3 regions of the Glycomyces mayteni genome follow, and region 2 is predicted to be linked to each of the others. Evidence: predicted binding sites of a transcription regulator. Region 2 holds the regulator's gene; each other region holds the start of a gene.
What was found. Region 2 encodes HrcA, which represses chaperone genes, less so after heat shock. Its sites were predicted from a motif close to CTTAGCACTCNCNNNNNGNGAGTGCTAAG; they were not measured.
Positions count from the first base shown of each region.

Region 1 (10,343 bases), on a different contig from region 2:
GGCCGTGCCCGACGCCGCTCGGCACGGTGGGGACCCGCGGCGCCGACCGTGATCCGGCGCCATTCGCATATAGCCCGAACGGGTTAAGCCCAGCCGTCCGCGGCGATACTCTCGGCAGATGAGCGGCACACGACTCACCCTGACCTCCGTCACCGTCACCGCGCCCGACCCGCGCGCCCTCGCCGACTTCTACGCGCGCCTCCTCGGCGTCCCCGTCGCCGTCAGCGAACCGCCCCGCGCCGGCGAACCCGCCGAAGCCGGATGGGCCCAGGTCCGCACCGGCGAGGGCCTCACCCTCAACTTCGAGTACGAGCAGCACTGGCAGCCCCCCGTCTGGCCCGCCCGCCCCGGCCGCCCCCACGCCACCCAGCACCTCGACATCCACGTCGACGACCTCGACACCGCCGTCGCCCACGCCGCCGACCAAGGCGCCCGCCTCGCCCCCCACCAACCCCAACCCGACGTCAGAGTCCTCCTCGACCCCGCCGGCCACCCCTTCTGCCTGTTCCTTTAGCGCTCTGGGACACGGGCAGAGCGATAGCATCGGAGGAGTTGCCGGGTCCACATTGCGGGTAGGAGGTGGGGTGGTCGTGGGGGTTGTGGTCGGGGTGGCGGTCGGGCTTGCGACCGTGGTGGTGCTGTGGCGGTTGTATCGGAGCGGGACTCGTGGCGGGGCGTTGGGGCTCATGGGGGTCGGGGCTGTCGCGACCGTGGTCGGAGCGGCGCTCGTCGTCGCCGAGCCGTTCGGGAGCGGCGGGGCTGCGACCGTGATCACCGTGGTCGGGGGGCCGGTGGTGTTCCTCGTCGGGAACTCGATCGCCGTGCGGGCCGAGACCGGCCGCGTCTCCCGCTCCCGGATCGCCGCCATCATCGGCCTCGCCGTCGTCGCGCTCATCGGGTCCGTACTCCCCGCGCTCGTGCTCGCCGCGCTCGCCTTCGCGATCCTGCTGCTCCTCGCACTCGGAGCCTCAGGGTGGTTCAAACCGCCGTCGATGAGCGTCGAGGACTGAGGCCCTTGCGCTTCCCACTCCTGCTCCTCGCCTGCCTCACAGCGGTCCTCCTCTACGGAGCCCTCGCCGGAGTCGGCGACGGCGCGCCAGTCGAAGCCGACTGCTTCCACGTCGACCCCACCGGCGACATCGGCACCTGCGCCGACGCCCCCGAACCAGCCCTCACCAGCGCCCTCACCGCCGCCAACTGGGCCTGGTGGGGACCCGCCGCCGCACCCGTAGTACTCGGAGCCCTCGCAGTGTGGACCTGGTGGCGGATCAAGTCGACAGCCGCATCGCGGGCTCCGAGGAGACCGTGAACCCCAACTGCTCGTACAGACCCAGCCCCTTGTCCGTCGCCAGCAACTCCACCGTCCCCACCCCGTTGGCGCGGAACCACTCCACCAGCGCGTCCATGCACGCCCGCCCGTACCCCCGCCGCCGCCACGCGTCATCGGTGACCACATTGAACACCCACCCGTACAAGCCCGACGGATTCCCCGGAGTCGGCAGACGCTCGCTCACCGTCCCCACCGCGCACGAAGCCAGACGCCCCGACCCGTCCGGCGCATCCACGACCACGGCATGCATCGTCGGAGACGGCTCGGCGAGCCGCCGCGCCAGCGTCGCCGCGGTCACCGCACGCCACTGCGGATCGGACGTGTCGAACCACTCCGAGAGCAGGGCCGCCCGGAACCGGACGAGCTCGTCGATGTCGCCGGGGCCGGCACTGCGGGTCTCAGTCATGGCGCGAGTGTAGGCCGCGACGGACCGCCACCCGAACCGGTTCGCACGGGTACCACCCTGCCCCAGACCGTGCCATGATGGGACCTATGTCCCACCGCCCCAAGGACCTCACCCCCGAACAGCTCCGCTTCGTCCCCCAGAAGCCCGTGCGCTGGCTGTCGCCGCGCACGCTCATCGACACGAGCATGCGCTTCGGCCTCGCCCGCGTGTTCGGCGGCTACGTCGACAAGCGCGAGATCATCGGGGGCCGCCCGCAGCCGGTCTACGACCACTCCGGCGCCGAGGAGCTGTGGATCGACTACGTCGCCGACATCGGCGACGGGTTCAACGCCACCTACTCGGTCGCGTACCTCATGGCCCAGGACGAACTGGACGTCGGCGGCGAGCGGCTGCCGCGCGGGTCGGTGCTCGTCATGGGCGGCGACGAGGTGTACCCGGCGGGGGACTGGGTCGAGTACGAGCAGCGGATGAAGGGCCCGTACGAGGCCGCGAACCCGGGCAGTCCGGTTGCGCTGTACGCGATCCCGGGGAACCACGACTGGTTCGACGGGCTCACCGCGTTCGCGCGGCAGTTCACCGAGGGCCGCACGATCGGCGGGTACCGGACGTTCCAGAAGCGCTCCTACTACGCGCTGAACCTGCCGCACCGCTGGTGGCTGTTCGCGCTCGACGCGCAGTTCGACACGCACCTGGACCAGAACCAGATCGAGTACTTCCAGCGCGCGGCCGAGCGGATGCAGCCGGGCGACCAGGTGATCCTGTGCGTGGCGCAGCCCTCGTGGCTGTGGACCGAGGAGGACCCGCGCTCGTTCGACCGGATCGACCACTTCATCCGGGACGTCATCGCCGCGCGGGGCGGGCGGGTGCCGCTCATCCTCACCGGGGACCGCCACCACTACGCCCACTACTCCGAAGTGGACGGTGTGCGGCACCTGGTGGGCGCGGGGGGCGGCGGGGCGTACCTGTCGCCGACGCACACGCTGCCGGAGTCGCTGACGGCGCCGCGCAAGTCGGTGCCCGAACCCGATGCGCCCGAACGGGAGTACCGCCTCACCCAGACGTACCCGTCGAAGGCGAAGTCGCTGAGCTACGCGTTCGGGATCCTCGCGCGGCTGCCGTGGCTGAACAAGGGCTTCGTGGCGCTCATGGCCGTGGTCTCGCTCATCGCGACGGTGTCCATCCTGGAGGGCACCGGGACCACCGTGGCCGCGGCGGCGGTGCTCCTCGGTGCGGGCGTGGGCTTCGCGCACCCCGGGCAGGGCAGCCGCACCGGCAGGCACTACACGCTCGGGGCCCTGCACGGGCTCGCGCAGGTGGCGCTGTCGTGGACGGGCGCGCAGATCATCAAGCAGTTCGACGACGTGTCACTGTGGACGTACCTGGTCTACCTGCCGCTCGCCGGGCTCGCCGGGACCTGGCTCGTGGGTCTCTACCTCGTGGTCGCGAACCGCCTGGGCGTCAACGCCAACGAGCTGTTCGCGGGCATGTCGGTGATCGACCAGAAGTGCTTCCTGCGCATCCGCGTCGACGCCGAAGGGGCGACGGTCTACCCGATCGGGATCGACCGGGTCGGCCGCCGCTGGGCCGCCGACCCCGACGGGTCCGAGACGGACTCGTGGATCAAGCCGGTCGAAGCGCTGAAGCCGCGGCTCATCGAACCGGGCTTCGCCGCGTCCCATCCCGGGCCCAGCGCCGCGTCGCTGCCGCGGCAGAACCCGGTGCGGCGCTTCATGGCCCAGGCCGGGGAGTGGTGGCTGCGCCGCTAAGCGCCGCCGCCGCCGTCTCGGCCGGTCCTCCCCGTTAGTCGTCCTTGCGGGGCTCGGCCGGGGTCTCCATGACGGCGTCGGGGCCGTGCCCGCCGCGGCCCATGAGCCGGTGCAGCGCCGGGCTGAAGACCGCCAGGACCACCGCGGTGAGGATCGCGATCCCCGCGAGGATGTAGAAGAACGCCTGCTCGCCGACCTTCGGCACCAGGAACGCGTACGCCTGCCCGCCGAGGGGCGTGCCCACGGCCGGGCCGAGGAACCACACGCCCATCAACTGGCCCTTGAGGTTCGAGGGCGCGAGCTGCGTCGTCACCGACAGGCCCACGGGGGAGACGCACAGCTCGCCCCACGTCAGCAGCAGGTACACCACGACCATCCATCCGAGCGCGACCAGGATGCCTGAGTCGGCGCGGCCCTGGAGCCACCCGAGGAACACCCACGACAGGCCCGTCAGGCCCACGCCGAGCGCGAACTTGTACGCCGTGCCGAAGCCCGACCCGGCCTTGAGCCAGATCGCGCCGAAGATCGGGGAGAAGACCAGGATGAAGATCGAGTTGAAGTTCTGCACGCCGCCCGCGGGCAGGTGGAAGCCCCACGAGTCGAGGTCCACGGAGTTCGAGGCGAACGCGGTGAGGATCGAGCCCATCTGGAGGTACAGCATCCAGAACACGACGGAGGCGATGAACAGGCCGACGTACGCGCGCAGGCCCGCCTTCTCGGCGGCCGTCACGTCCTTCGCCTCGCCGAAGATGTAGATGAAGTACCAGACCGCGGCCGCGATCGACAGGATCGTGACGACGGTGGGCACCGTGGAGAGCGTCAGCGTCCCGGTGGCCGCCCAGATCGCGATCGCCACGGCCGCGATCACGAGCGAGACGACGACGACCCGCACTACCTTGCCGCGCTCGTCGTCGGCGAGGGGCCGCGAGGGCCCGATGCCGGTGTTCGTCAGGCGCGACCAGCCGCGCACGTACCAGAGCAGGCCCAGCGCCATGCCGACGGCGGCGGCGCCGAAGCCCAGGTGCCAGCGGTCGTCCCCGGCGAGGTAGGGCGTCACGAGGATGCCGAGGAACCCGCCGAGGTTGATGCCCATGTAGAACACGGAGAAGCCGGAGTCGCGGCGCGCGTCCGAGTCGCCGTCGTAGAGGCGCCCGACCATGACGGAGATGTTCGGCTTGAGCAGGCCCGAGCCGAGCACGACCAGGAACAGGCCGAAGAACACCAGGCCCGGCCCGCTCACCGGGATCGCCATGGAGATGTGGCCGCACATGATGATCACGCCGCCGATGAGCACCGCGCGCCGCGCGCCCAGGACGCGGTCGGCGAGCCATCCGCCCGGCAGCGACGTCAGGTACACCGCGCCGGAGTACAGCGACGCGATCGGCACGGCGACGGTGTCGCTCAGGCCCAGGCCGTTGTGGAGGACGCTCGCGGTGAGGAACGTCAGCAGGATGCCCTGGAGGCCGTAGAAGCTGAACCGCTCCCACATCTCGGTCCCGAACAGGACGGCGAGGCCGCGCGGATGCCCGAAGAAGGTCTTCTCGCGGCTCGCGGCCGGGTACTCGCGATGGGACATCTCGGTCCTCCCCGTGTCGATGGCGCTGCACTGCGCTCTCCGGTACCCGGCGCGACCGGCGCCGACACCTGCCGACGCTAACCTTTCGCGGGCCCGGAAGCGGCCGGAACGGGCGAACCTGCGTCCCCGAACGGATGCGGTGCGGTCATTTGTCTGATATGCGCGTTTACGTGGACTACGATCCGGCCTATGAGCGACGATCCTTACTGGAACCCCGGTCAGACCGACGAGCCGTCCGGCCGCTTCTCCGGCGGCGACCCGCTCGTCACCGACACGTTCGAGGGCTGGTGGCACGCCTCCTTCGACGTCGTCCAGCGCTCCTGGCGCACGGTCGGCCTGATCCTCCTCATCGGCGTGGTCCTGCCGCGCTGGATCCTCGGCGCCTACAACAACAACGTGCGCACCCCCGAGAAGGACGTGGTCGTCACCGACTGGGGCGCGTTCGTCCGCGAGTACTCCCCGGGCGTCCTCGCCGGGATCATCGGACTGATCTTGACGCTCGCGGTCCTGTACGTCTCCGGCTCGGCCGTCCTGGGCGCCGTGCGCACCGCCGCCGCCGAGGCCGCCGGGGGCTTCCTGTCCCTCGGCGAGGCGTTCTCCTTCGGGTTCAAGCGCGGCGGCCGGTTCTTCCTGTGGCTGCTGCTCGCCTGGGTCACCATCGCCGTCGGCCTGGTCCTGTGCATCCTGCCGGGCCTGTGGGCGATCTTCGCGCTCAGCCTCATGGCCCCCGCGGCCGTCTTCGAGGCCCGCCGCAGCCCCTACGCCCGGTCGATCCAGCTCACCCACTCGGCGTTCTGGCCCGCGCTCGGGCGCCTGTGCATCGTGGTGCTCGTCGCCATCGCCGCGAACATCCTCATCGCCATCATCGGGCTGCTGCTCGCGGGCGTGTGGCACGCGGTCTTCGCGGGCTGGCTCGCCGCGATCCTCACCGTCGTCACCGAGGCGATCATGGCGCTGCTGCTCCTGGCCCCGATGATCTGGGTCCTCTCGGCGTCCCTGTGCACGTACGCGTGGCTGCGCGGGCGCACCGAGTCCGTCTCCGCCACGTCCCTCTCGGCCGAGGCCTCGGGCGCGGCGGCCCCCGGCGGCTACACCGGCCCCGGCGAGCCCGGCCACCCCGGATCGCCCTCCCCGACACCGTAGGAACCGACGCGAAGCAGCGGACGCCGGGGTGAGAGCCCCGGCGTCCGCGCTTTCCACCACTGGTTCCGTGCCCCGGATTGGCACTCTCACGGCGAGAGTGCTACAACTGGGTTTGGCACTCACCGCTGGGGAGTGCTAAACACGCGATGAGGTGGTCGGGCCCCAGGGCCCACCGTCGCGGGTATGCCGCCTCACCGTCGACCACGAACGTTATCCGAAAGGAAGCCATCCACATGGCGAAGATGATCGCATTCGACGAGGAGGCTCGCCGCGGGCTGGAGCGGGGCTTGAACACCCTCGCGGAGGCCGTCAAGGTGACCCTCGGCCCCAAGGGCCGCAACGTCGTGCTGGACAAGAAGTGGGGCGCCCCCACGATCACCAACGACGGCGTGTCCGTCGCCAAGGAGATCGAGCTCGAAGACCCCTACGAGAAGATCGGCGCCGAGCTCGTCAAGGAGGTCGCCAAGAAGACCGACGACGTCGCGGGCGACGGCACCACCACCGCGACCGTCCTCGCGCAGGCCCTCGTCAAGGAAGGCCTCCGCGCGGTCGCCGCCGGCGCCAACCCGATCGGCATCAAGAAGGGCATCGAGAAGGCCGTCGCGGCCGTCGTGCAGCACCTCCAGGACTCCGCCAAGGAGGTCGACACCGAGGAGCAGATCGCGAACACCGCGTCCATCTCCGCGGGCGACACCACCGTCGGCGCCATCATCGCCGAGGCGATGGAGAAGGTCGGCAAGGAAGGCGTCATCACCGTCGAGGAGTCGAACACCTTCGGCCTCGACCTGGAGCTCACCGAGGGCATGCGCTTCGACAAGGGCTACCTGTCCGGTTACTTCGTGACCGACCAGGACCGCATGGAGGCCGTGCTCGAAGAGCCGTACATCCTCGTCGCGAACCAGAAGATCTCCGCGGTCAAGGATCTCCTCCCCACGCTGGAGAAGGTCACCCAGACCGGCAAGCCGCTCCTGATCATCGCCGAGGACGTGGACGGCGAAGCCCTCCCGACCCTGGTGGTCAACAAGATCCGCGGCATCTTCAAGTCGGCCGCCGTCAAGGCCCCCGGCTTCGGCGACCGCCGCAAGGCCATGCTCGGCGACATCGCCATCCTCACCGGCGGCCAGGTCATCTCCGAGGAGCTCGGCCTCAAGCTGGAGAACACCGACCTGTCCCTGCTGGGCCAGGCCCGCAAGGTCGTCATCACCAAGGACGACACCATCATCGTCGACGGCGGCGGCGACGAGGACGCGATCCAGGGCCGGATCAACCAGATCCGCGCCGAGATCGAGAACTCCGACTCCGACTACGACCGCGAGAAGCTCCAGGAGCGCCTCGCGCGCCTGGCCGGCGGCGTCGCCGTCATCAAGGTCGGCGCGGCCACCGAGGTCGAGCTGAAGGAGCGCAAGCACCGCGTCGAAGACGCCGTGCGCAACGCCAAGGCGGCCGTGGAAGAGGGCATCCTCCCCGGCGGCGGCACCGCGCTCGCCCAGGCCGACTCCGCGTTCGAGAAGGTCGAGGCCGAGGGCGACGAGGCCACCGGTGTGGAGATCGTCCGCCGCTCGCTCGGCGCGCCGCTCCGCGCGATCGCCGAGAACGCCGGCCTCGAAGGCGGCGTCGTGGTGGAGAAGGTCCGCGGCCTGCCGCAGGGCCACGGCCTCAACGCCGACACCGGCGAGTACGTCGACATGCTCGCCGCGGGCATCCCCGACCCGGCCAAGGTGACCCGCTCGGCGCTCCAGAACGCCGCGTCCATCGCCGCCCTGTTCCTGACCACCGAGGCCGTCGTCGCCGACGCCCCGGAGAAGGAAGGCGCCGGCGCCGCCGGCGGCGGCATGGGCGACATGGGCGGCATGATGTAGCAAGCAGCCCTTCGGGACTGCTGCTCAGGCCGACTGAGTACCGCAAGGGAGGACCCCTCACTGTAAAGTGAGAGGTTCTCCCTTTCTCTGTACTGGCCTCCAGTGCAGACGGCGCAGCCGCTGCGCAAGCGGCATACCGCCCCAACCACGGGCGGTATGCCGCCACGGCGGCCGCACCCGGCATTCGCTGCGGCAGTGGCGCACGCGACCGCACCCGATCGGGTGACACGGGGGCCTCGGGCGCCCGTTTCTGTCGGACCCGCATGCCAACCTGGCGCCTACGGTCCCCCTCTGGGAGGGTGGGGGCTAGGGACGGCATCACGGGCCTAAGCTCTTAACGCCCGAAATGTTTGCGCCCCAGCCGATTCGCGGCTCTTCACACCGTGTGCGACGGCGGCTAACCTGTGCACGTGTCCCCCGCACCCCGCCAGCCCCGCTCCGATCGCCGACTCGCAGCGCTCGCGTTCATGACCGGCATCCTCGCCGTGCTCGTCTTCACCTGCTACGTCGGCGGCACCGCCACCGAGTCGCGACTCGACGAGCCCGACCCGTTCCCCGCCGTGCCCGCACCCGAAGCGCCCGCATACCGCGACGACGGCCCGCTCCTGCTCGTGTGCACCGACGACGCCGAGGACTTCGCCGAACGCAACGAAGGCGTCGTCTACAGCGAGCGCATCGCCAACGAGCGCCTCCAAGACGACTGCCTCGCCGACGGCTTCCGCGACCTGCCCGCCGCCGTCGCCGCCGCCGAACCCGACACGCGCATCCAGATCCTCCCCGGCCACTACACCGTCGACGCCGCCATCGTCGTCGAGACCGAGCACCTCCAGATCGAGGGCGTCGGCGACAGCCCCGACGACGTGCAGGTCTCCGCGCACTTCGCCGCCGACACCGTCCTCACCGCCCACGCCGCCTCCGGCCTCTACGTCAAGGGCGTCTCCTTCGGCCAGGCCCGCGGCGCCGCCCTGCGGCTCACCGCCGTCGAGTCCGCGACCCTCGACGAAGTGGGCGCCTTCCAGAGCGACGGCGCCGGCATCCACGTCGCCGACTCCTCCGGCGTCGAGGTCCGCGACTGCCGCGCCGAAGCCGCCGACACCGCCGGGGTCCTCATCGAGAACTCGCACGCCGACGTCATCGGCTGCGAAGCCACCGGCAACGGCGCGGGCATCGAGATCCGCGGCACCGAGACCACCGCCAGCGCCGTCGGAAACCGCCTGCACGACAACACGACCGGACTCGTCGTCGCCGACTCCGGGCCCGCCGCCGACATCGCCGTCACCGACAACACCGTGTACGGCAACAACACCGACCACTACGCCCTCCTCGGCACCGCCGCCTGCGAGACCGATGCGGCCGAACGCGACTGGACCGGCGGCGACCTGTGCCCCGACCGCACCTACCCCTCTGGCGTCGGCATCCTCGCCGCGAACGGCACCGGCACCGCCGTCACCGAGAACCGGATCTGGAACCAGCAGACCGCCGGGATCGCCGCCTGGGGCGCCCCCGGACAGGACGCGGGGCTCGGCGGCGACCGGAACACGTTCAGCGAGAACACGTACGGAGTCCGCGAGGACGGCGCCCGGCACCGCAACCGCCTCGACGTGTGGTGGGACGGGACCGGCGCCGCGACCTGCTTCGACGAGCCCGGCACGCACCGCACCACCCCCGCGGTGCTCCCCGCCTGCGGCGGCGACGTCGCACGCATCGCCGGAGACCCGCTGCGCACCTTGAAGGTCTGGGAGTGCGGGCTCGGGGACGGCGACGACCCGTCGGCGACCTGCGATTGGCTCGGGGCGCGCTTCACCGACCGGCTGGAGTTCCAGACCGCCGTCGCGTTCGCCGCGGTCCTGCTGTTCCTCGCGGGCGCCGGGTGGCTCGGGGCCGCGAGGTCCCCGAACCCGCCGCGGGCGGGCGCGATGACGTTCTCCGCCATAGCGACCGGGTGCGGGGCGCTGCTGTTCGTGCTCGCGGTGTGGTCGGGCCGGGCCGACTACGAGGCGCTCGCGGTGGCCCTGTGGGGCGGCGGGTGGCTCCTGGCCGGGCGGTCCTGGTACCGGGCCGGGGTGCGGTTCCTCGGCGGGTTCACCGTGATCGTCGGGGGCCTAGCGGTGCTCGACGCGATCGACCGGGGGGTCGTGACGCTCGCGCCGATGCCGGTGTCCCCGGCGTGGCTGTGGCTCGGACTCCTGCCCTTGTGGACGCTGTTCGCGCTCGGCGCGGCCTTCGGGCCCCGCCGCCGGGAGGCGGAGCCGGTGCAGGTCGA
Region 1 covers NZ_JBHMBP010000001.1:338,868-349,210, reverse strand. Annotated here, with positions in the region: gene ACFFXY_RS01640 (VOC family protein) at 119-514, shown strand; gene ACFFXY_RS01635 (hypothetical protein) at 687-1,010, shown strand; gene ACFFXY_RS01630 (hypothetical protein) at 1,016-1,309, shown strand; gene ACFFXY_RS01625 (GNAT family N-acetyltransferase) at 1,269-1,736, opposite strand; gene ACFFXY_RS01620 (metallophosphoesterase) at 1,823-3,502, shown strand; gene ACFFXY_RS01615 (peptide MFS transporter) at 3,537-5,078, opposite strand; gene ACFFXY_RS01610 (hypothetical protein) at 5,268-6,221, shown strand; gene groL (chaperonin GroEL) at 6,455-8,080, shown strand; gene ACFFXY_RS01600 (right-handed parallel beta-helix repeat-containing protein) at 8,491-10,343, shown strand, end outside.
Region 1: groL (chaperonin GroEL) is a predicted target of HrcA. The motif match lies at 6,298-6,326, and genes of this name have one in related genera.

Region 2 (10,343 bases):
CGGGCTCGCCAGAGTGCCGGGGGCGCTGGCGCTGCCGTTGGGTGCCGCGTAGAGCGCGTCGGAGGTCGGCGGGGGCGTGGTCGTGCCGGGGTCGCCCGGGGTCGTGGGCTCCTCGGTCGGTTCCTCCGTCGAGCCGTCCGGCGTGCCGGAGTAGGTCGCGAACTCGGCGATCCGGGGCGTGCCGGAGGCGCTGGTGATGACGAAGTTGATCTTCTTGAGGGAGGTGGCGGCGAAGGTGATGGTGCCCGCGCCGGTGCCGGAGGCGAGCACGGCCCCGTTGTCGTTGTTGACGACCTGCCAGTTGCCGATCGTGCCGCCGCCGGAGGCGCTGGTGATGACGACGGTGGAGACGGTGACGGCCGAGCCCCACTTGACCGAGACGCGGCCGGTGGTCCCGCTGGGTGACCAGTAGGTGCTCGCGTTCCCGTCGATGACGTTGCCGTAGCTGGTGCCGCTGGCCTTGCTGCTGCCGTCGGCGCCCGCGCCGAGGCTGAGGTTGGTGCCGAGGGCCTGGGCGGAGAACGACGGCTCGTCGGCGGTGTCCGCCGCGGCCATCGTCATCGACATGGCGGTTCCGGCGATCACCACCGCCGCCGCGGCCAGGGCCGCTCCGATCCGTAGTCTGGCTGTGCGTCGCATGCGCGTGACCTCTCGTGAGGGAAATATTGAGGCATTTGAATGAATCTAAGGCAAGGGCTTTCATGCGGTCAAGGGTCTGGATGCAACCGATTGCCTAAATTTTTTCGCGGCCTCCGCGACGCGACCCGCACACGACGAAGGGGCGGAACCGATCCGGTTCCGCCCCTTGGCGTCTCAGTGTCCTACTGCTGCGGGTAGCCAGGCGGCGGCGGGACCTGCTGGCCCGGTGCCGGGGGCTGCTGCTGCGGGTAGCCCGGGGCGGGCGGCTGCTGGCCGGGCTGCTGGGGGTACCCCTGGGCCGGGGGCTGCTGCGGGTAGCCCTGCGCACCGGGCTGCTGCTGGTAGCCGCCCGGCGGGACCTGCGGGGCCTTCGGCTGGTTGCCCGGCTGCGCCCGCAGCCAGTGCTCCACCTCGGGCTGGGTGAGCAGGTAGAAGCTGAAGCCGACCGCGCCGAGGCGGGCCAGCGAGACCAGGGCGCCGACGGCCGCGATCCAGCCCCAGCCGACCCACAGGCCGCCCAGGGAGAACAGGCCGAGCAGGCCGTAGCCGATGTACAGGCCGACGCGCGGGTCCTGCGCGCCGAAGGCGCCCAGCTTGCCCTTGGTGATGAACCACGCGATCGTGCCCGCGACGCCGCCGTGGAAGATCACGCCGACGATGGCCGAGGCCACGAGGAAGCCGGTGGCCGCCCACCACGGCGCGGTCGCCATCGCAAGGATCGCCAGCGGCACCATGAGCACCGACAGGGCCACGTACCCCCACAGCACCTGCGTCAGCTGGTTGATCTTCGGGGGCCGCCCCGGGTGCGCCTTGGCGCCCCACTCGGTCAGGAGGTCCGGCCCGCCGGGCTGCGGTCCGGGGGCTCCTGGGCCGGGGGCCGCGCCGTACTGATTCGGTTCGGGCGATTGCGGCGGATACGTCATAGTCGCTGCTCCGGGCATAGAGAAGGGTGTGCAATTACTGCTCACTGTAGCTGCACGGGGCAACCGCCGGTGTCCGCCGTTCCGCCCCCGACACCCGTCCCAAACGGGCCTCCGAGAGGCGTTGCGGCGCATCGCGGACGCCGGGCGGGAGGGCGCCTCCGAGGGCGCCCTCCCGGTGCGGGCGGGACTAGTTCAGGTAGTCGTCGGCGTTCTCGTCGGAGTCGGCGAACGGGCCGGTGTTGCGCGACATGGCCGACGGGTCCACCGGCCGGTCGTACGTCTGGTGCAGCGAGCGGTCCCGGTCGGCGATCGTGTACGACCGGCGCGTGTACACCGGCGCGTCCTGGACCGTGACCTGCGGGACGACCTGGAAGTTCACGTCCATCCGGTCGGGCGTGATCACCGTCTCCACATAGCCGCGCTGCGCGTTGCGGAACTTGATGTGCGGGTTGATCACCAGCGCCGAGTTGTCCTCCGGCACCGAGTCGGCGCCGTTCCCGCCCGAGGTGACCGAGGTCGCGACCAGCTCCACGCCGACCGAGTCGCCCTGCGCGTCGGGGAAGTCCGGGAGGATCTCCCCGGCCCAGTGCGTGTGCACGTCGCCGGTGAGCACCACCGGGTTGCGCACCTCGGCCTCGACCCAGCCGTCGATGATCCGCTGGCGCGACGCGGCGTACCCGTCCCATCCGTCCATGCTGGTGCGCAGCACGTCGGCGGCGGCGCTGCTGTCGCGCTGCGTGAAGAACACCTGCTGGCCGATGACGTCCCAGCGGGCCGTCGACTCGTGGAACCCGTCGATCAGCCACTCCTCCTGCGCCGCACCGGTGATCGTGCGCGACTCGTCCCACGCGTCGGCGCAGTTGCTCTGGGTGCCGTCGCCGCACGCCTGGTCGTCGCGGTACTGGCGGGTGTCGAGCATGTGGAAGTTCGCGAGCCTGCCCCACCGGACCCGCCGGTACAGCTGCATGTCGATGCCCTCCGGCACCGAGGTGCGCCGCAGCGGCATGTTCTCCCAGTACGCCTGGAACGCCGCCGCCCGCCGGACCAGGAAGTCCGCGGTGTCGGGGGTGTCCGATCCGACTTCGGGGACCTCGTCGGCCCAGTTGTTCTCGGTCTCGTGGTCGTCCCAGATGACCAGCCACGGCGCGACCAGGTGCGCGGCCTGGAGGTCCGGGTCGGTCTTGTACTGGGCGTGGCGCTGGCGGTAGGTCGCGAGCGTGACGGTCTCGGGCCCTTCGTGGTCGCGGACGTTCCCGTCGGGGGAGAGGTACACGCCCGCCTTGTACTCGTACTGGTAGTCGCCGAGGTGGAGGATCAGGTCCGGGTGCGCCTCGGCCATGTGCCGGTAGGCGGTGAAGTAGCCGTGCTCGAACTGGGAGCAGGACGCGAACGACATGCGCAGCTCGGCCGGCATCGAGCGGCGCGAGGGCGCGGTGAGGGTCCGCCCGACCGGGGACTGCCAGCGGCCGGTCGAGAAGCGGTAGTAGTACTCCCGGGCCGGCTGGAGGCCGTCGACCTCGACGTGGACGCTGTGGCCGACCTCGGCCGCGGTCTCGGCGCGGCCGGAGGCGACGCGGTGGCGGAAGCGCTCGTCCTTCGCGACCTCCCACTTGACGTCGAAGACCCCGGCGGGCATGCCGCCCATGCCGTCCTCGGCGAGCGGGTCCACGGCCAGGCGGGTCCACAGGACCACGCCGTCGGGCTCGGGGTCGCCCGAGGCGACGCCGAGGGTGAAGGGGTCGGAGCGGAGGACGGGGTGGATCTTCGTCTCGGCCCACGCGGCGGCGGGGACCGCGGAGGCGGCGGCGGCGCCGGAGGACGCGAGCAGGATGCGGCGCGACATGCGCATGGTATGGCCTCGCTTCGGGGGGAGTTGAGCGGGTTTGTGACCCACTCAGCCCAGCAAGCGGGCATTGATGGACCGGAACGCGCGGACGACGCGCCGGTGAACCGGGGCGGAACTCTGCCGCCCGGCTGCTCAGGCGGCGGCGAAGGTGACGATGACCGCGGCGTGGCTGTCGTTCGCGATGGCGACCGCGGCCTCGCCGTCCTCCTCCGCGTTCGGCTCGGTCCAGCCGTCCTCGCCCGCGGCCCAGACCATGCCGCCGTACGCGACGCTGGCGATCGAGTAGTCGTAGGACCGGGCGACCGCCCAGGCGGCCCGGTTCCAGCCCTCGGCGGCGTCGTCCGGGTCGATCACGACCGTCGAACCGTCCACTTCGGATACTTCAGCGCCCCAATGGTACGCGAACGCCTCCGCGAGCAGCCCGGGGTCGGACGCCACCTCGGGGGCGTTCCCCTTGACGCAGCCGATGCCGCCCTCCTTGCCCCCGGCGAAGACCGCCGCGATCACGGTGGCCCGCTCCTCCCACTGCTCGTACAGCTCCGGGTAGGCGCTGACCTGGACCGCCTGCGCGGCCTCGGCGAGCGTCATGTCCTCCCAGCCGTCGGTGCGGCGCAGCTTCTCGTAGAACTTGAAGGAGGCGTAGACGGGGTCCATGAGCTCCTCCTCGGAGCCCCACCCCATGCTCGGGCGCTGCTGGAACAGGCCCAGGGAGTCGTCGTGGCCGTACTCGACGTTCTTCAGCTCCGACTCCTGGAACGCCGTGGTGATCGCCACGGCCACGGCGCGCTCGTCCATGCCGTCGCGCAGCCCGACCGCGCTGATCGTCGCCGCGTTCGACGCCTGCTCCGACGTCAGGTGGGTCTCCCCGATGCCGGTGGTGAAGTAGCAGCCGGTCTGGGCGGGGCGCAGGGCGTCCCGCGCCTCCTCGGTGCAGCCCGCGAGGACGAGCGCCGCGAGCAGGGAGGTCAGGGCCAGGAGTGCGCGCACAGGTGACTCCGATCAGGTGGGTCGGCGGGCGGTAAGCCTACCCAAGAGGCGGGCCGCTTCTCAATGAACGAACGGACCCCTTCGCGGCCCTCTTCGGCGAAGAAGTACTCGGCCGTCAGCGCCGCGGCCGCGCGCAGCTCCTCCCGCAGATCCGGTGTGGCCGTGAGCGACTTCACCCCCGCCAGCGCGGACGGGCCGCCGAGCTTGAGCCGCTGGGCGAGCTCGGCGACGGACTCGTCCAGGTGCTCGGGGGCGACCGCGAACGAGAACAGGCCCCACGCCTCGGCGTCGTCGCCCGTGAAGCTGTCGCCGTGGTCGGACACGAGCGCCCCGCCCGCCAGGAACAGCTCCCGGGTGCGGGCCGGGCCGAGCCGCCGCAGCACCACCGGGGCGATCACCGCCGGGACGACGCCGAGCCGCACCTCGCTGAAGGCCATCTCGGCCTCGTCGTACCCGACGGCGAAGTCCGCGGCCGCGATGATGCCGAGGCCGCCGCCGCGCGCGGGCCCGCGCACGACCGCCACCACCGGCTTCGGGGCCTCGGCGATGTCGGCGAGCGCCTCGGCCAAGTGCACCGCGGGGAGCGCGGCCGCGCTGTGCGCCGCCGCGGACTCCTTCAGGTCCGCGCCGGCGCAGAACACCGGCCCGGCGTGGTCGATGACCACGACCCGCACCTCGCGGTCGGCGACCGCGCGGGCGAGGGCCCGCCGCAGCTCGCCGATGAGGTGCGTCGACAGGGCGTTGCGCCTGGCGGGGTCGTTGAGGGTAATGGTCGCCACTGCCTCGTGGGCGCGGTAGCCGATGGGTGCGTCGTTGCTGTCCACGCCAGTACCGTAATGGGTGTGCCCGCCATTTCGCCAGTAGCCGCCGCGACTTCGCCCGCGACCGACATCGCCGCGGCCGCCGCCGACCCCTCCGCCGGGAGCGCCGGATTCGGGTTCTACGTCCACGTCCCGTTCTGCGTCTCGCGCTGCGGGTACTGCGACTTCAACACCTACACCGCCTCCGAGCTGGGCGCGGGCGTCTCCCGCGACACCTACGCCTCGATCGTGCGCAGCGAGATCCGCTCCGCCGCCGCCCAGTTCACGGAGCACAGCGAGGCGCGCCCGAAGGTCGAGACGGTCTTCTTCGGCGGCGGAACCCCCACGCTCCTGAGCGCCGCCGACCTCGCCTCGATCCTCGCCGAGATCGACCGCGAGTTCGGGCTCGCCGACGGCTACGAGGCCACCACCGAGGCCAACCCCGAGTCCGTCGACGCCGACTACCTCGCCGAACTCCACGACGGCGGCTTCACCCGCCTCTCGGTCGGCATGCAGTCCACCGCCTCCCACGTGCTCAAGGTCCTCGACCGCGAGCACTCCCCGCAGAAGGCCCTCGACGCCGTCGCCCACGCGCACAAGGCCGGTTTCGAGCACGTCAGCCTCGACCTGATCTACGGCACCCCCGGCGAGAGCGCCGCCGACTTCGCGAACAGCCTCGCCGCCGCCGTCGACACCGGCGTCGACCACGTCTCCGCGTACGCCCTCATCGTCGAGGACGGCACCGCGCTGGCCCGCCGCATCCGCTCCGGACGGGTGCCGCAGCCCTCCGACGACGTCGCCGCCGACCGCTACCTCGCCGCCGAGGCCGCCCTCTCCGCGGCCGGGTTCTCCTGGTACGAGGTCTCGAACTGGGCCAAGAACGATACCGCCAGGTGCCGACACAACCTCCTGTACTGGGAGGGCGGCCACTGGTGGGGCGCCGGGCCCGGCGCCCACTCGCACCTGCCGGGCGTGCGCTGGTGGAACCACAAGCACCCCTCCACGTACGGCACCGCCCTCGCGCAGGGCCTGCCCGTCGCGGGCCACGAGACCCTCACCGACGACGACCGCTACCTGGAGCGGGTGCTCCTGCTCACCCGCCTCGCCAGCGGCCTCCCCCTCGCCGAACTGCGCCCCGACGGCCGCGCCGCCGCCGAACGCGTTGCGGCCGAAGGACTCGCCGACATCGAGGACGACCGGCTCGTCCTCACGCTCCGCGGTCGCCTCCTCGCCGACGCCGTGGTGAGAGACCTCACCGGCTGACGACGCCCGAACGGGCGCCCCGTAGATTTGAGCCCGTCACGGACGAGCCACCTTCACGTTGGCCGTCGCGGCGCGCCGGTCCCCAGCCGACGACGCCGGCGCGGGCCGCGCCGACCCCCGGCACCAGGTCCCGTCCGCAAGCGCCGGACGGAACCCCCAGGCCCCGACCCCTGAATCCTCGACACCGGAGCCCGAGCACCCATGCACACGCCATCCCCCGCCGCCACCCGCCGCGGCGTCCTCGCCGCCTCCTTCGCCGGACTCGCCCTGGCCGCGTGCTCCGAGGAGGAGCCGCCCCCGGCGGACGACGGCGGCGCCGGCGCCGCCGAGGAGACCCCCTCCGAGTCCCCCTCGCCCGAACCGCCCCGCGAGATCACCATCACCCACGTCGGCGACACCATGCCCGGCTCCTACCCCAACCAGATGGCCTCCGACGAAGGCGCCAGCTTCTTCGACGGCGTCCGCGACCACCTCGCCGGGGACGTCATCGTCGCCAACCTCGAAGGCGCCCTCTCCACCCTGGAGTTCGACAAGTGCGGCGGCGGCGCCTGCACCTACTTCCGCCTCCCCGCCGAGTACGCCCAGGTCTTCGCCGACGCGGGCTTCCACGTCCTCAACCAGGCCAACAACCACGGCTGGGACGCCGGGCCCGACGGCGCCACCGAGACCCAGGACGCCGTCCGCGCCGCCGGCATGGAGATCTGCGGCATCAAGGACGAGGTCGCCCTCGTCGAGACCGAGTCCGGCCTCACCGTCGGCCTCGTTGGCTTCGCGCCCTACACGTTCTACACCGACAACCGCGACCTCGACGCCGTCGCCGCCCTCGTCTCCGCCGCCAAGGAGCAGGCCGACATCGTCGTCGCCACCGCCCACCTCGGCGCCGAGGGCACCGACTACCGCCACGTCCCCGAAGGCGTCGAGAACTACCTCGGCGAGGACCGCGGCGACACCCGCGCCTTCGCCCACACCTGCGTCGACGCCGGCGCCGACCTCGTCTTCGGCCACGGCCCCCACGTGCTGCGCGGCATGGAGGTCTACAACGGCAAGCTCATCGCCTACTCCCTCGGGAACTTCGGCGGCGGCCAGAACCTCTTCAGCATGGACGGCGCCCTCGGCCGCTCCGCGATCCTCTCGGTCACCATCCGCGAGGACGGCACCATCGTCGCCGCCAAGGCCCAGGCCAGCCGCATGAACGGCGACGGCTACCCGACGATCGACGAGGACAACGGGGCCTTCGACGACCTCAACGAGCTCGCCGGCGACTTCGGCGACAGCGGCGTGACCGTCGCCGACGACGGCGCGCTCATCATCCCGGGCGTCTGACCCCACACGTACACTGGCACTCCTGGACAGGGAGTGCCAAACTTGAGTCCGGCAGACTGAGCTTCCGCTCGGCCTGCCGGACCGCGAAGGCACCGAGACCGAGGGGACGTGGCGATGGACGACCGCAAGCTCGAAGTGCTGCGCGCCATCGTCGAGGACTACGTCGCCACCCAGGAGCCCGTCGGCTCCAAGGCCGTCTCCCAGCGCCACGCTCTCGGCGTCTCCGCCGCGACCGTCCGCAACGACATGGCCTACCTCGAAGAGGCCGGGTACATCCAGCAGCCCCACACCTCCGCGGGCCGCATCCCCACCGCCAAGGGCTACCGCCTCTTCGTCGACCGCCTCGGCAAGATCAAGCCCCTCTCCGCCGCCGAGCGCCGCGCCGTCCACCGCTTCCTCGCCGAGGCCATCGACCTCGACGACGTCGTCACCCGCACCGTGCGCCTCCTCGCCCAGCTCACCCACCAGGTCGCGGTCGTCCAGTACCCGAGCCTCAACCGCTCCTCCGTGCGCCACCTCGAACTCGTGTCCCTCACCCCCACCCGGCTCATGCTCGTCATGATCACCGACACCGGACGCGTCGAGCAGCGCTACGTCGAGGTCCCCTCCGAGCTCACCGAGGACGACGTCCTCGACCTGCGCCGCCTCGTCAACGAGCAGCTCCAGGGCAAGGCCCTCGCCGACGCCCCCCGCATCATCGCCGGACTCGCCGGGCTCGCCCGGGTCGAACTGCGCGCCACCGCCTCCGAGCTGGCCCGCGTCCTCCTCGACTCCGTCGTCGCCCGCACCGAGGAGCGCGTCGCCGTCGCGGGTGCCGCGAACCTCACCCGCAACGGGAACTTCTTCGCCGGATCGCTGCGGCCGATCCTCGAAGCGCTGGAGGAGGAGGTCGTGCTCATGCAGCTCCTCGGCCGCGCCGACTCCAACGCGCTGCTGACGGTCCGCATCGGCGACGAGAACGAGGTCGCCGACTTCCGCGAGGCCACCGTCGTCACCGCCGGGTACGGCCCCGGCTCCGTCGTCGGGCACATGGGCGTGCTCGGACCGACGCGCATGGACTACCCGGGCACGATCGCGGCCGTCCGCGCCGTCGCCCGGTACGTATCAGAGATTTTGGAACAGAACCGCTGACAGGACGATGAGCATCCACGTGGCTAAGGACTACTACGGCATCCTCGGGGTCGAGCGCAACGCGACCGAGGACGAGCTGAAGAAGGCGTACCGGAAGCTGGCGCGCAAGTACCACCCCGACGTCAGCGACGAACCCGACGCGCAGGAACGGCTCCAGGAGATCAACGCCGCCTTCGAGGTCCTCATGGACCCCCAGAAGCGCGCGGTCGTCGACGCGGGCGGCGACCCGTACGCGCGCGGCGCCGCAGGAGGCTCCGGGGCCCCGTTCATGGGCTTCGAGGACATCATGGACGCGTTCTTCGGCGGCTCCATGGGCGGCTTCGGCCGCCGCGGCCCGCGCTCGCGCACCCGGCCCGGCAACGACGCGCTCCTCCGCCTCGACCTCGACCTCGAAGAGGTCGCGTTCGGCACCGAGTCCACGCTCACCGTCGACACGGCGATCCTCTGCGACTCCTGCGACGGCTCCTGCACCGAAGGCGCCAGCGAACCGCAGACGTGCACCACCTGCGGCGGCTCCGGCGAGGTCCAGGTCGTGCAGCGCACGATCCTCGGCCAGGTCCGCACCGCGCGCCCCTGCTCGGCCTGCTCCGGCTACGGCACGATCATCACCGACCCGTGCCGCAAGTGCGGCGGCGAAGGCCGCGTGCGCTCGCGCCGGCGCATCACCGTCAAGGTCCCCGCCGGCGTCGAGGACGGCATGCGCATCCGCCTCTCCGGCGAAGGCGAGGTCGGCCCCGGCGGCGGCCCCGCCGGCGACCTGTACGTCGAGGTCCACGAGAAGCCCCACGAGGTCTTCACCCGCGAGGGCTCCGACCTGCGCTGCCGCGTCCGCGTCCCCATGACGCAGGCCGCGCTCGGCACCAAACTCAACATCCACACCCTCGACGACCAGGTCGAGGTCGAGGTCGCCACCGGCACCCAGCCCGGCACCATCAAGAAGGTCCGCGGCCACGGCGTCCCCAAGCTCCGCGGCGGCGGCGCCCGCGGCGACCTCTACGTCGAACTCGATGTCCGCACCCCCGGCAAGCTCGACGCCGAGCAGGAGGAGCTCCTCCGCAAGCTCGCGAGCCTCCGCGACGAGGAGATCAAGGAAGTCAAAGGCGGATCGGGTTTTTTTAGCCGGATGCGCGACGCGTTCAACGGCCACGCTTAGGACCCCGCCCCATGAGCCCCGCCCCCGCCTTCCCGCGCGGGGAGCGGGGCTCCGCTACACTCCGGCCCCGTGATCAGCCTCGACCCCGCGACCGTCTCCGTCATCGCCGTCCTCCTCATCGCGGCCCTCGTCGCCTTCGTCGTGGTCCTGCGCCGCCGCGGCGCCCCCGCACGCGGCGGCCCCCGGCTCGACGCGGCCCCGCCCTCCGGCGGCCCGCAGACCGGCGAGCGCTGGCTCGCCGACGTCCCCTTCGAGGACGAGCCGCGCCGCTCCAAGGA
Region 2 covers NZ_JBHMBP010000004.1:1,340,670-1,351,012, reverse strand. Annotated here, with positions in the region: gene ACFFXY_RS21575 (right-handed parallel beta-helix repeat-containing protein) at 1-639, opposite strand, end outside; gene ACFFXY_RS21570 (hypothetical protein) at 822-1,562, opposite strand; gene ACFFXY_RS21565 (alkaline phosphatase D family protein) at 1,750-3,411, opposite strand; gene ACFFXY_RS21560 (hypothetical protein) at 3,541-4,395, opposite strand; gene ACFFXY_RS21555 (enoyl-CoA hydratase/isomerase family protein) at 4,374-5,219, opposite strand; gene hemW (radical SAM family heme chaperone HemW) at 5,232-6,458, shown strand; gene ACFFXY_RS21545 (CapA family protein) at 6,660-7,781, shown strand; gene hrcA (heat-inducible transcriptional repressor HrcA) at 7,896-8,912, shown strand; gene dnaJ (molecular chaperone DnaJ) at 8,932-10,065, shown strand; gene ACFFXY_RS21530 (hypothetical protein) at 10,135-10,343, shown strand, end outside.

Region 3 (10,343 bases), on a different contig from region 2:
CGAGAGCGCCGCCGTCGTCGCCCCCGCGACCGTGCTCGGCGACTACCGCGACGTCGAGGACCTCCGCGGCTTCGCCAAGGGCTGCACCGTGGTCACCTTCGACCACGAGCACGTCCCCCAGGAGGCGCTCCAGGCCCTCGTCGCCGAAGGCGTCGACGTCCAGCCCCGCCCCGAGGCCCTCCTCTACGCGCAGGACAAGCACGCCATGCGCACCCGCCTCACCGGCCTCGGCCTCCCGCAGCCGCGCTGGGCCCCCGTCGACTCCATCTCCGACGTCGAGGCCTTCGGCCTCCCCTGCGTCCTCAAGGCCGCGACCGGCGGCTACGACGGCAAAGGCGTGTGGATGGTCGACACGCCCGGCGACGCGCAGGCCGTCCTCGCCTCCGGCATCCGCCTCATCGCCGAGGAGCGCATGCCCCTCCAGCGCGAGCTCGCGATCCAGGTCGCGCGGTCCCCGCGCGGCGAGACCGCCGTCTACCCCGTCGTGGAGACCGTCCAGACCGGCGGCATCTGCACCGAGGTGATCGCCCCCGCGCCGCACCTCGACCCCGCCGTCGCCGCGCAGGCCAAGGAGATCGGCGAGACCGTCGCCCGCGAACTCGGCGTGGTCGGCATGCTCGCCGTCGAGCTGTTCCAGACCTCCAAGGGCCTGTTCGTCAACGAGCTCGCGATGCGCGCCCACAACTCCGGCCACTGGACCATCGAAGGGGCCGAGACCAGCCAGTTCGAGCAGCACCTGCGCGCCGTCCTCGACTACCCGCTCGGCTCGACCGCCCCGGTCACGCCGTACACCGTCATGGCGAACGTCCTCGGCGGCGCGCCCGGCGGCCCGCGCCTGGACGAGCGGCTCCAGCACCTCCTCGCCGACGACCCCGGCGCGCACGTCCACCTCTACGGCAAGGCCGTCCGGCCGGGCCGCAAGATCGGCCACGTCACCGTCCGCGGCGACGACCCCGACCTCCTGCGGCGCCGCGCCCTGCGCGCCGCCAAGTGGCTCCAGGAAGGCGAGTAATGACAGAGCAGCAGCCGCGCGTCGGCGTCATCATGGGCTCGGACTCCGACTGGCCCGTCATGGAAGCGGCCACCGCCGCCCTCGACGAGTTCGGCGTCCCCTACGAGGTCCGCGTGGTCTCCGCCCACCGGACCCCCCACGGGATGCTCAGCTACGCCGACTCCGCCGCCGGGCGCGGCCTCCAAGCGATCATCGCGGGCGCCGGCGGCGCCGCCCACCTCCCCGGCATGGTCGCCTCCGCGACCCCGCTCCCCGTCATCGGCGTCCCCGTGCCCCTCAAGCACCTCGACGGCATGGACTCCCTCCTCTCGATCGTCCAGATGCCCGCGGGCATCCCCGTCGCCACCGTCTCCGTCGCCGGGGCCCGCAACGCCGGCCTCCTCGCCGTCAGAATCCTCGCCGCCGCCGACCCCGACCTCCGCGCCAAGATGGAGGCCTTCCAAGTCGACCTCGAACGAATGGTCGCCCAAAAAGACGCCAACCTCCGCTACAAACTCACCCACCCCGAATAAGCGGTGGCGCGCCGACAGGGCCGGTGTCTAGCCTCGGCGGATGAGTGGACTGCATCCGACCGGCGGGTATGAGCACGTGACGATCGTCGAGGCGGGACGGCTCGCGTTCCTGGCCGGGCAGTGCCCGGTCGACGGGGACGAGCGGGTCGTCGGGGTCGGGGACCTGGAGCGGCAGATCGAGCAGGTGGCTGCCAACTGCCTTGCGGCGCTGGCGCATGCGGGCGCGAAGCCCGAGGACGTGGTCCGGTCGATCGTGTACGTGGTGAGCAGCGAGAGCAACGTGGTCGGCGGCGCCTGGCACCGGCTCTCGGAGCACCCCGAGCTCGGCCCGGCGTTTAAGGCCGCCAGCACCGTCACGGGCGTCACCGCGCTCGGCTACCAGGACCAGCTCATCGAGGTCGACCTCACCGCGAAGCTGGACTAGACCTCGGCGCAGAGGATTGCGACGTGGTCTCCGGCGAGGCGGGTCGCTACCAGGGTGGCTTCGTTGGGGCCCTTGAGTTTGAGTTGTCTTCTGAGGGCGGCGGGGTCGATGCCGGTGCCTCGTTGCTTGATGGTGAGGCGGCCGATTCCCCTTTCGGCGAGGAGGGGCTTGAGCTTCTTGGGGTGGAGGGGCCAGACCTCTCCGACCTTCCAGCGGCGGGCGAACGGGGATTCGGCGAGGGTGTCGCTGTAGAGGTAGGCGATCTCCTCGCTTCCCGTGCGGGCGTTCAGGGTCTCGGCGAGTTCGGCCACCAGGCCCGCCCTGATCACGGCGCCGTCGGGTTCGTAGAGGTAGTCGGCGACGTCGCCCACCTCGGCCCGTTCCTCCCCGGTTCCCGTCAGCTCGTGCCACTCGCCCGCTTTGAGCAGGCTCGCGCGTCTCGGGACCTCGGCGGCCTCGCCCAGCCACAGGCAGGCCTCCACGACGTCGCGGTCCACCGAGACCCATTCGGCTTCGGCGCCCGCGGGGATCCAGTCGTGGGAGATGCCGGGGCCGAGCTTGACGGCGGCGAAGCGCGCGGTGCGGAGGCGGGCGAGGAGCGGGTCCAGGGGCGGGGAGTAGTCGGCCGGGTTGAAGTTGCGGGTGCGGCCGGAGCGGCGGGCCGGGTCGGCGAAGGCGGACTCGGCGAGGGGGGTTTCGAGGGCGTCGGCGACGGTCACCCGGACCGGGAGGCCCAGGGCCGCGGCGTTCGCCGCCGCGTAGCCCGCGGTCGCCTCGCTCATGTCGACCGCTTCGACCGCCATGCCCGCCTGCGCGAACGCCAGGGCTTCGGTGCCCAGGCCGCAGCACAGGTCCGTGACCTCGTGGACGGCTGCGGCGAAGCGGGCCGCCCTGCGCTGCGCCACCGGCCAGCGCGTGGCCTGCTCCAGGCCCGCCCTGGTGAAGTACAGCCGGGGGGCGAGGTCGCCGAACTTGGCGCGGGCGTGGCGCCGCAGGTCCGCGAGGGTCAGGGCCGCGGCGGCAAGGTCCGGGTCGATCCCGGCCTTGCGGAGGGCGAGCGGGGCGCGGTCGCCGTCGCGTTCGAGGGCTTCGGCGGCGCGGGTCTGGAGCCCGGGGTCGGCGAGGAGGGCGTTGGGCAGGCTCGTTTCCACGGGACCATGGTATGACCTGTGAGACCCGTTGTTGACGCCCCCACCTGGGCGAACTAACGTCGGCCTTAGCACTCGCAGGACGAGATTGCTAAGCGCTATGATCGCTTTGGCACTCTCTCCGTGAGAGTGCCAGCCACGGGCCGGTGCCTCGGCACCCGCGACGACGAGACCCGCGCTGTCGTGGCGGACATCCGCACTGCACAGAACAGGTTTGGAGAAACCAAGTGAGCAAGGCTGCCATCAAGCCGCTGGGCGACCGCATCGTGGTCCAGGCGAACGAGGCCGAGACCACCACCGCTTCCGGTCTCGTCATCCCCGACACCGCCAAGGAGAAGCCCCAGGAGGGCACCGTCCTCGCCGTGGGCCCGGGCGCCTTCGACGACAAGGGCAACCGCCTCCCGATCGACGTGAAGGTCGGCGACACCGTCATCTACTCCAAGTACGGCGGCACCGAGGTCAAGTACAACGGCGAGGAGTACCTCGTCCTGTCCTCGCGCGACGTCCTCGCGGTCGTCGAGCAGTAGAGCGCGCACCGGGCCCTCGCCAGAGGGCCCGTCCGCGTTCCTAGGAAAGGGAACCAATGCCGAAGATTCTCAACTTCGCCGAGGACGCGCGGCAGAACCTGCTGAGCGGTATCGACCAGCTCGCCGACACCGTGAAGGTCACGCTGGGCCCGAAGGGCCGCAACGTGGTCCTCCAGCGGTCCTTCGGCGCGCCGCTGATCACCAACGACGGCGTGACGATCGCCAAGGAGATCGAGCTCTCGGACCCGTACGCCAACCTCGGCGCGCAGCTGGTCAAGGAGGTCGCCACCAAGACGAACGACGTCGCGGGCGACGGCACCACCACCGCGACCGTGCTGGCGCAGAAGATGAGCCGCGCGGGGATCAAGGCGGTCACGGCCGGGGGCAACCCGATCGCGATCCGCAAGGGCATCGAGGCCGCGGCGAACGCCGTGTCCGAGGAGCTGCTGCGCCAGGCCATCGAGATCTCCGACCACGAGCACATCGCGCAGGTCGCGGCCGTGTCGGCGCAGGACCCGGAGATCGGCGAGCTCATCGCGAAGGCGATGGACGTCGTCGGCGCCGAGGGCGTCATCTCGGTCGAGGACGGCTCCAGCCTGGAGACGATCCTCGAAGTGACCGAGGGCATGCAGTTCGACAAGGGCTTCATCTCCCCGAACTTCATCAACGACCAGGACTCGCGCCAGACGGTCTTCGAGGACCCGTACATCCTCATCACCAACGCGAAGATCTCCTCGATCGAGGAGCTCCTGCCGGTGCTGGAGAAGGTCATCGAGACCTCGAAGCCGCTGCTCATCATCGCCGAGGACGTCGAGGGCCAGGCCCTCGCGACCCTGACGGTGAACGCCCTGCGCGGGACGCTGCGCGTGTGCGCCGTCAAGGCCCCGGCCTTCGGCGACCGCCGCAAGGCGATCCTGGGCGACATCGCGACCCTGACGGGCGCCGAGGTGGTCTCCTCGGAGATCGGCCTGGAGCTCAAGGCCGCGGACCTGTCGCACCTGGGCCGGGCCCGCCGCGTCACCGTCTCCAAGGACGCCACCACGATCGTGGACGGCGGGGGCGAGCGCGACGAGGTGGACGCCCGCATCGCGCAGATCAAGCAGCAGGCCTCCACGACCGAGTCGTCCTGGGACCGCGAGAAGCTGGAGGAGCGTCTCGCGAAGCTCTCCGGCGGCGTCGCCGTCATCCAGGTCGGCGCGGCCACCGAGGTCGAGCTGAAGGAGCGCAAGCACCGCATCGAGGACGCGGTCAACGCGACCAAGGCCGCGGTCGAGGAGGGCATCGTCGCCGGCGGCGGCGCGGCCCTGGTCCACGCGATCGCGGTCCTCGACAAGGTGGAGCTCGCCGACCCGGAGGCCCGCGTGGGCCTCAAGATCGTCGCGGCCGCCCTGTCGGAGCCGCTGCGCCAGATCGCCGCGAACGCGGGCGAGTCGGGCGACGTGGTCGTGGCGACGGTCGCGGGCAAGGGCTGGCGCGAGGGCTGGAACGCGGCCACCGACACCTACGAGGACCTGGTCTCGGCCGGCATCCCCGACCCGGTGAAGGTCACGCGCAACGCCGTCCTGAACGCCGCCTCGATCGTGGGCCTCGCGCTCACCACCGAGGTGACGATCGTGGACAAGCCCGAGGAGGAAGAGGAGACCGCCGGTCACGGCCACTCCCACTCCCACGGGCACTCGCACTAAGCCCGGGATCTCCTGAGCGACAAGCGAATACGACGAGGGGCGCCGACGATGTCGGCGGCCCTTCCGCGTGCCCGGAGGCGGGGCCCGGGCTTCTGGACGCCCGCGGAACCGCAAGTGTCAACATCCCGACAGTTTGTCGCGCGGCTGTCGGGAAACCGATAGAGTTCAAGAGCCTTCGCGGCCTTTGGGGATCGGAGCCGCGAAGGCACTTTTACGCCTGATTCAAGGCGTTACGCGGGTGCGTCCCGCACCCGCAGCTCCCGCATCCGGTTGAGCGCCGCGGCCACCTCGAACCGCCTGGGCACCGCGAAGTCCGCGTCCCGCACCCGCAGCAGCACCTCCTGGCCCTCCGCGTCGAGCGCCGCGTCCAAGCGGTCCAGCGCCTCCGCGACCGTGGCCTCCCCGTCGATCCACCCCTGCCGCACCGCGGCCTCGATCGCGTACCCGATCCCGGCGGTCATGGAGTGGTCGGTGATCTGCTCGACGGCCCGCACGTCGATCTCGGACTCCCCGAACCGCAGCCCGTCGGTGTCGTCGGCGCGGATCTTCTGCTTCCCGCGCGACTCGGAGCTCACCGACCGCGGGTCGATGACGCGCGGGCGCGGCGTCCGGAACCCCTCGGCCTCGACCCGCCGCCCGGTCGGCTTGGCCGCCAGGGCCTTCGCGCGCTCGGTGACGTCCTCGGGGACGTACGCGTCCATGAGCACCACGCGGTCGGCGACGTCCATGTAGTCGCCGGAGCCGCCCATGACGAGCACGACCGCGACGCCGTGCTCGTCGGCCATCGACCGCACCACGTCGACCAGGGGCGTCAGCGGCTCGCGGTCCTTCGCGACGAGCTCCTGCATGCGCGCGTCGCGGATCATGAGGTTCGTGGCGGCCGTGTCCTCGTCGATGAGCAGCACGCGCGCACCGGCTTCGAGGGACTCGACGATCGCGGCGGCCTGCGAGGTGGACCCGGAGGCGTTCTCGGTGGAGAAGTGCCGCGTGTCGTCCCCCGAAGGCAGGTGGTCGACGAACGCGTGGACGTCGACGCCGGTGACCGCGCGCCCGTCCTCGGCCCGGACCTTGACCGCGCCCCGGTCGGCGACGACGAAGTCGCGCCCGTCCCCGGGCACGTGGTCCCACACCCCGGACTCCAAGGCCCGCAGCAGGGTCGACTTGCCGTGGAAGCCGCCGCCGACGATGAGCGTGACGCCCGGCGCGATCCCCATGCCCCGGACCCTGCCCGCGTGCGGCAGCTCCACCTCGACCGCGAGCGAGTCGGGGGAGCGGAACGGCACCCCCTTCTCCAGCGGCCGGTCGTCCACTCCGGACCGCCTCGCGAGCATCGCCCCGTCGGCGACGAACGCGACGAGTCCGATATCCGACACCTGCTTCCGCAGGGCCGCAACGTCATCGGCGTGGCGCACCCACGCGCCGGCTTCGCTCTCGCCGACGGCGAGCGCGTCGTCCGCCGCGTCCGGCAGGTCGTCGCACAGCAGCCGCGCGGCCTGGCGTCCGGCGATGCGCCGCCCGTGCCCCGGGAACTGCGCGCCGAGGCGGAACACGACCGACCCGTCCTCCCCGACCTGGCACGACGCGCGCCGCAGGATCTCCTGGCCGCCCGCGTCGATCCGCAGGTCCCTTGTCGGACATGCCTTCCGGAACCGCTTCGCGAGGAGCACCGCGAGGGCGCGGCGCCGCTCCTCGGTCGCGTACCACTCCGGCAGGAGGTCCGCGGTCTCGGCGTCGAAGCGCAGCTCGACGCGGCTCGGCGGGGCGAACGGATCGGACTGGACTTTCAAAATGTCCAGAATCGCCGGTCCTGTCCACCATTTGCCACGCAAGGATTTATATCGGCCGTAACTCGTACCTTCCAGGGCCGTTAGTTCGTTAGACAGGTCATGGCGAGGTGGATGTGAACGATGATCACCAAAATCGCGGGACTCGGCCCGGTGCTGTCGTCCGCCTCTTCGCTGTGTCATGCCCCCAGTTTCCCATCAGGGTCGAGGTCTTCGCGTCAGCGAACCCGAACACCATGCGTCCACGCCTCTTCCCGGAATCCTCGAAAAGTCACTCGAAAAATTCGCGCGAACTCGCGTCATGGCGGCGGACCGCCTGCGTGCTGGATACAGAGAGACACGCACGGCCTACCGCACCGAAAGGTAGAACAAAGTGAGAACCGTACTGGTCTGTGTTAAGACTCCTCAAGCCGGACAGAAGATCTCGGCCTGCGCGACCCGCATGGGCCTGGCGCAGGCGGTCAAGTCGGTCGAGGGATCGCCCGAGCTGTTCCTTGAGCTCGGCCGCCGCCAGGTGGACGTGGTGCTGGTCGACGTCGGCCTCGCCGCCCCGGACCCGGTGAAGTTCGTCAAGACCGTCCGCGCCCGCTCCCCGCGCACCGGGGTCCTCCTGTCCGGCGCTGCGGACCCCCGTACCGCCGCGATGGTCGTGGCCGCGGGCGCCCGGGGCGTCATCCGCACCCCGTCCAACAACTCCGACGACCTCCTGGTGGCCCTCGCCCAGGCGATCATGTTCGCCTCCCCGAGCCTCCAGCGCGTCACCGAGACCGTCCCGAGGCAGCGCTCGACCCTCCAGGGCATGAAGCTGACCGAGCGCGAGCTCCAGGTCCTGCGCGGCATGTCCGAGGGCAAGTCCAACGCCGAGATCGGGCGCGACCTGTTCGTCTCCGAGGACACCGTCAAGACCCACGCGCGGCGCATGTTCCGCAAGCTCGGCGCGCGCGACCGGGCCCACGCGGTGGCCGAGGCCTTCCGCTCGGGACTGGTCTGCTAGTCCGCATCCACTGAGGACTGACGCGGCGCCGTCCGGCAGGAGCGGCACCACCGCGGGGAGCTGGCAGGCCCCCGCCGGGTTCAGTCCGGATCGGCAAGCGCCAGAAGGACCTCGTCGCCTCCCGGAGTGGCGACGAGCTGAAGTCCGACCGGGAGGTCCTCGACCAGCCCGGCCGGAAGGGCCAGCCCGGGGGCACCGGCGAGCCCTGCGATGCACGTCAAGCGCACGATCGCCTCGCGGTCGGGTTCCTCACCGATCAGCGGCGCGGGTCCGGGCGCGGCGGGGATCGCGAGCGCGGTGCCCTCGGGGAGCCGGTCCCTGACGAGCGCCACCACGCCGCTGCGGACCCGCTGCGCCCGCGTCACCTCGGCGCTGGTCAGCTTCGCCGCGTTGGCGAAGCGCGCCTTGACGCCCGGCCCGAACTCGGGCCGGGACGCCTCGATCCACGCGCCGTGCGCCTGCCACGCCTCCCAGGCCTGGAGCACGGCGTACGCGCGCCTGGCGTTCTCCAGCGGCGCCACGGCGGGCGCCGCCTCGTGGACGAGCCCGAACTGCGGGTCGTCGAAGAACGGCGACGTGTCCACCTCCAGGCCGAACGCCTCGACCGCGGGCATCACCGCCGCGCGCGTCGCGGGCGCGATCTCGTCCCAGATGTCGCCGGGCGCCAGGAGCCTGCGGATCGGCGCGTGGTCCTCGGCGGGCTCGTCGAGGAGCACCTGCATGGCCAGGCGCAGCGTGTGCGCGTCCCTGGTGAGCACGCCCGCGGTGTCGAACGTCGGCGCGAGCGGCACGGCCCCGCGCAGGCTCACCCGCTCGTGCGTGGGCCGCAGCCCGTACAGCCCGCAGTAGGACGCGGGGACCCGGATCGACCCGCCGGTGTCGGTGCCGAGCCCGATGTCCGCCAGCCCCAGCGCGACCGCCGACGCCGAACCGGACGACGACCCGCCGGGCACGCGGCCGGGCGCGGCCGGGTTCTCGGGGGTCCCGTAGTGGAAGTTCGAGCCGTTGAGGCTCCACGCGAGCTCGTCGGTGACGGTCTTTCCCACGACGCGTGCGCCCGCCGCGCGCAGCAGCGCCACGGCCTCGGCGTCGGCCTCCGGCGGCACGTGCGTCTCCAGCCAGCGCGGATTGCCTGCGCCCGTGGGCGTCCCGGCCAGGTCGAACAGGTCCTTGACGGCGAGCCGGAGCCCTTCGAGGGGCCCGGCGGAGCCGGTGCCTTCGTAGACGACGCTGTCCTCCACGAGGGCGATGAACGGGTCAGTCAAGATCCAACTCCTTGGGCAGCGTGACGTGGGCGCCTTTGACGAGGTCGACGACCTGCGAGATCCGCACGTCCACGGCCGCGCTCAGGTACGCGAGCGCGACGGGCCCGGGGATGCCGCGCCGCTCCCGCAGGAACGCGAGCGCGGCCCGGGTCGCCTTCCGGACGGCCTCGTCCAGGTCCTCGTCGAGCCCCGTCGTGATCCAGTGTTCCCCGGTCTCGGCGTACGGGCCGCCAAGGGCCGCGGCGAGTCTCCTCACGTCGGGGTCCGCGTGCACCGTCAGCCGCAGCACCGCGCGCAGCGGCGCCTCGAACGCGGTGAGCGCGACCTCGCCGTCCCCCTGCGAGAAGTGCGGGTCGCCGCAGTAGAACGACGCGCCCGGGACGGCCACAGGCAGGTAGAGCTTCGCGCCCTCGCCGAGCAGCCGGATGTCGAGGTTCCCGCCGTGCGGGCCCGGCGGCACCGAGTGGACCGGGTCGGCCGTGTCCGGCGCGGTGCCCATGATCCCCAGGAACGGCGCGAGGCCGAACCGCAGCGACCTGCCGTCGCCCACGGGGATCACGCCGCGCCCGCGGCCGTCGACCGTGGCGACGGTGCTCACGGTGCCCTCGCCGAGCGGGTACTCCCCGGCGAGCGCGCCGCGCCCGTGCCGGTTGCTGACCACCCCGTACGGGGCGCGCCGCTCCAGTTGCAGCACTTCCACTTCGAGGACGTCGCCGGGCTCGGCCCCGGCCACGTGGACCGGTCCGGTGACGACGTGTGGCCCGGCCCCTTGCGCGCGCACGCATTCGCGGGCGATGCGCACGGCGTCGTCGAGGACCTCCCCGATCCCGTTGGCGCCGAAGAACGCCGCCGGGTCGCCGCCCTGGTCCTCAAGCAGCCCTTCATGGCTGACGGTGTCGATGCACACGGTCTCGCCGGAGCGGACCTTCAGGACCGGCGCGGACGCCGCGTTCGGGAGGCGCCCCCACTGGACGGTGTCGGGCCGGGACGGC
Region 3 covers NZ_JBHMBP010000001.1:147,483-157,825, reverse strand. Annotated here, with positions in the region: gene ACFFXY_RS00750 (5-(carboxyamino)imidazole ribonucleotide synthase) at 1-1,012, shown strand, start outside; gene purE (5-(carboxyamino)imidazole ribonucleotide mutase) at 1,012-1,524, shown strand; gene ACFFXY_RS00740 (RidA family protein) at 1,565-1,948, shown strand; gene ACFFXY_RS00735 (class I SAM-dependent methyltransferase) at 1,945-3,099, opposite strand; gene groES (co-chaperone GroES) at 3,324-3,623, shown strand; gene groL (chaperonin GroEL) at 3,680-5,308, shown strand; gene ACFFXY_RS00720 (P-loop domain-containing protein) at 5,539-7,275, opposite strand; gene ACFFXY_RS00715 (helix-turn-helix transcriptional regulator) at 7,466-8,086, shown strand; gene ACFFXY_RS00710 (amidase) at 8,167-9,351, opposite strand; gene ACFFXY_RS00705 (acetamidase/formamidase family protein) at 9,344-10,343, opposite strand, start outside.
Region 3: groES (co-chaperone GroES) is a predicted target of HrcA. The motif match lies at 3,164-3,192, and genes of this name have one in related genera.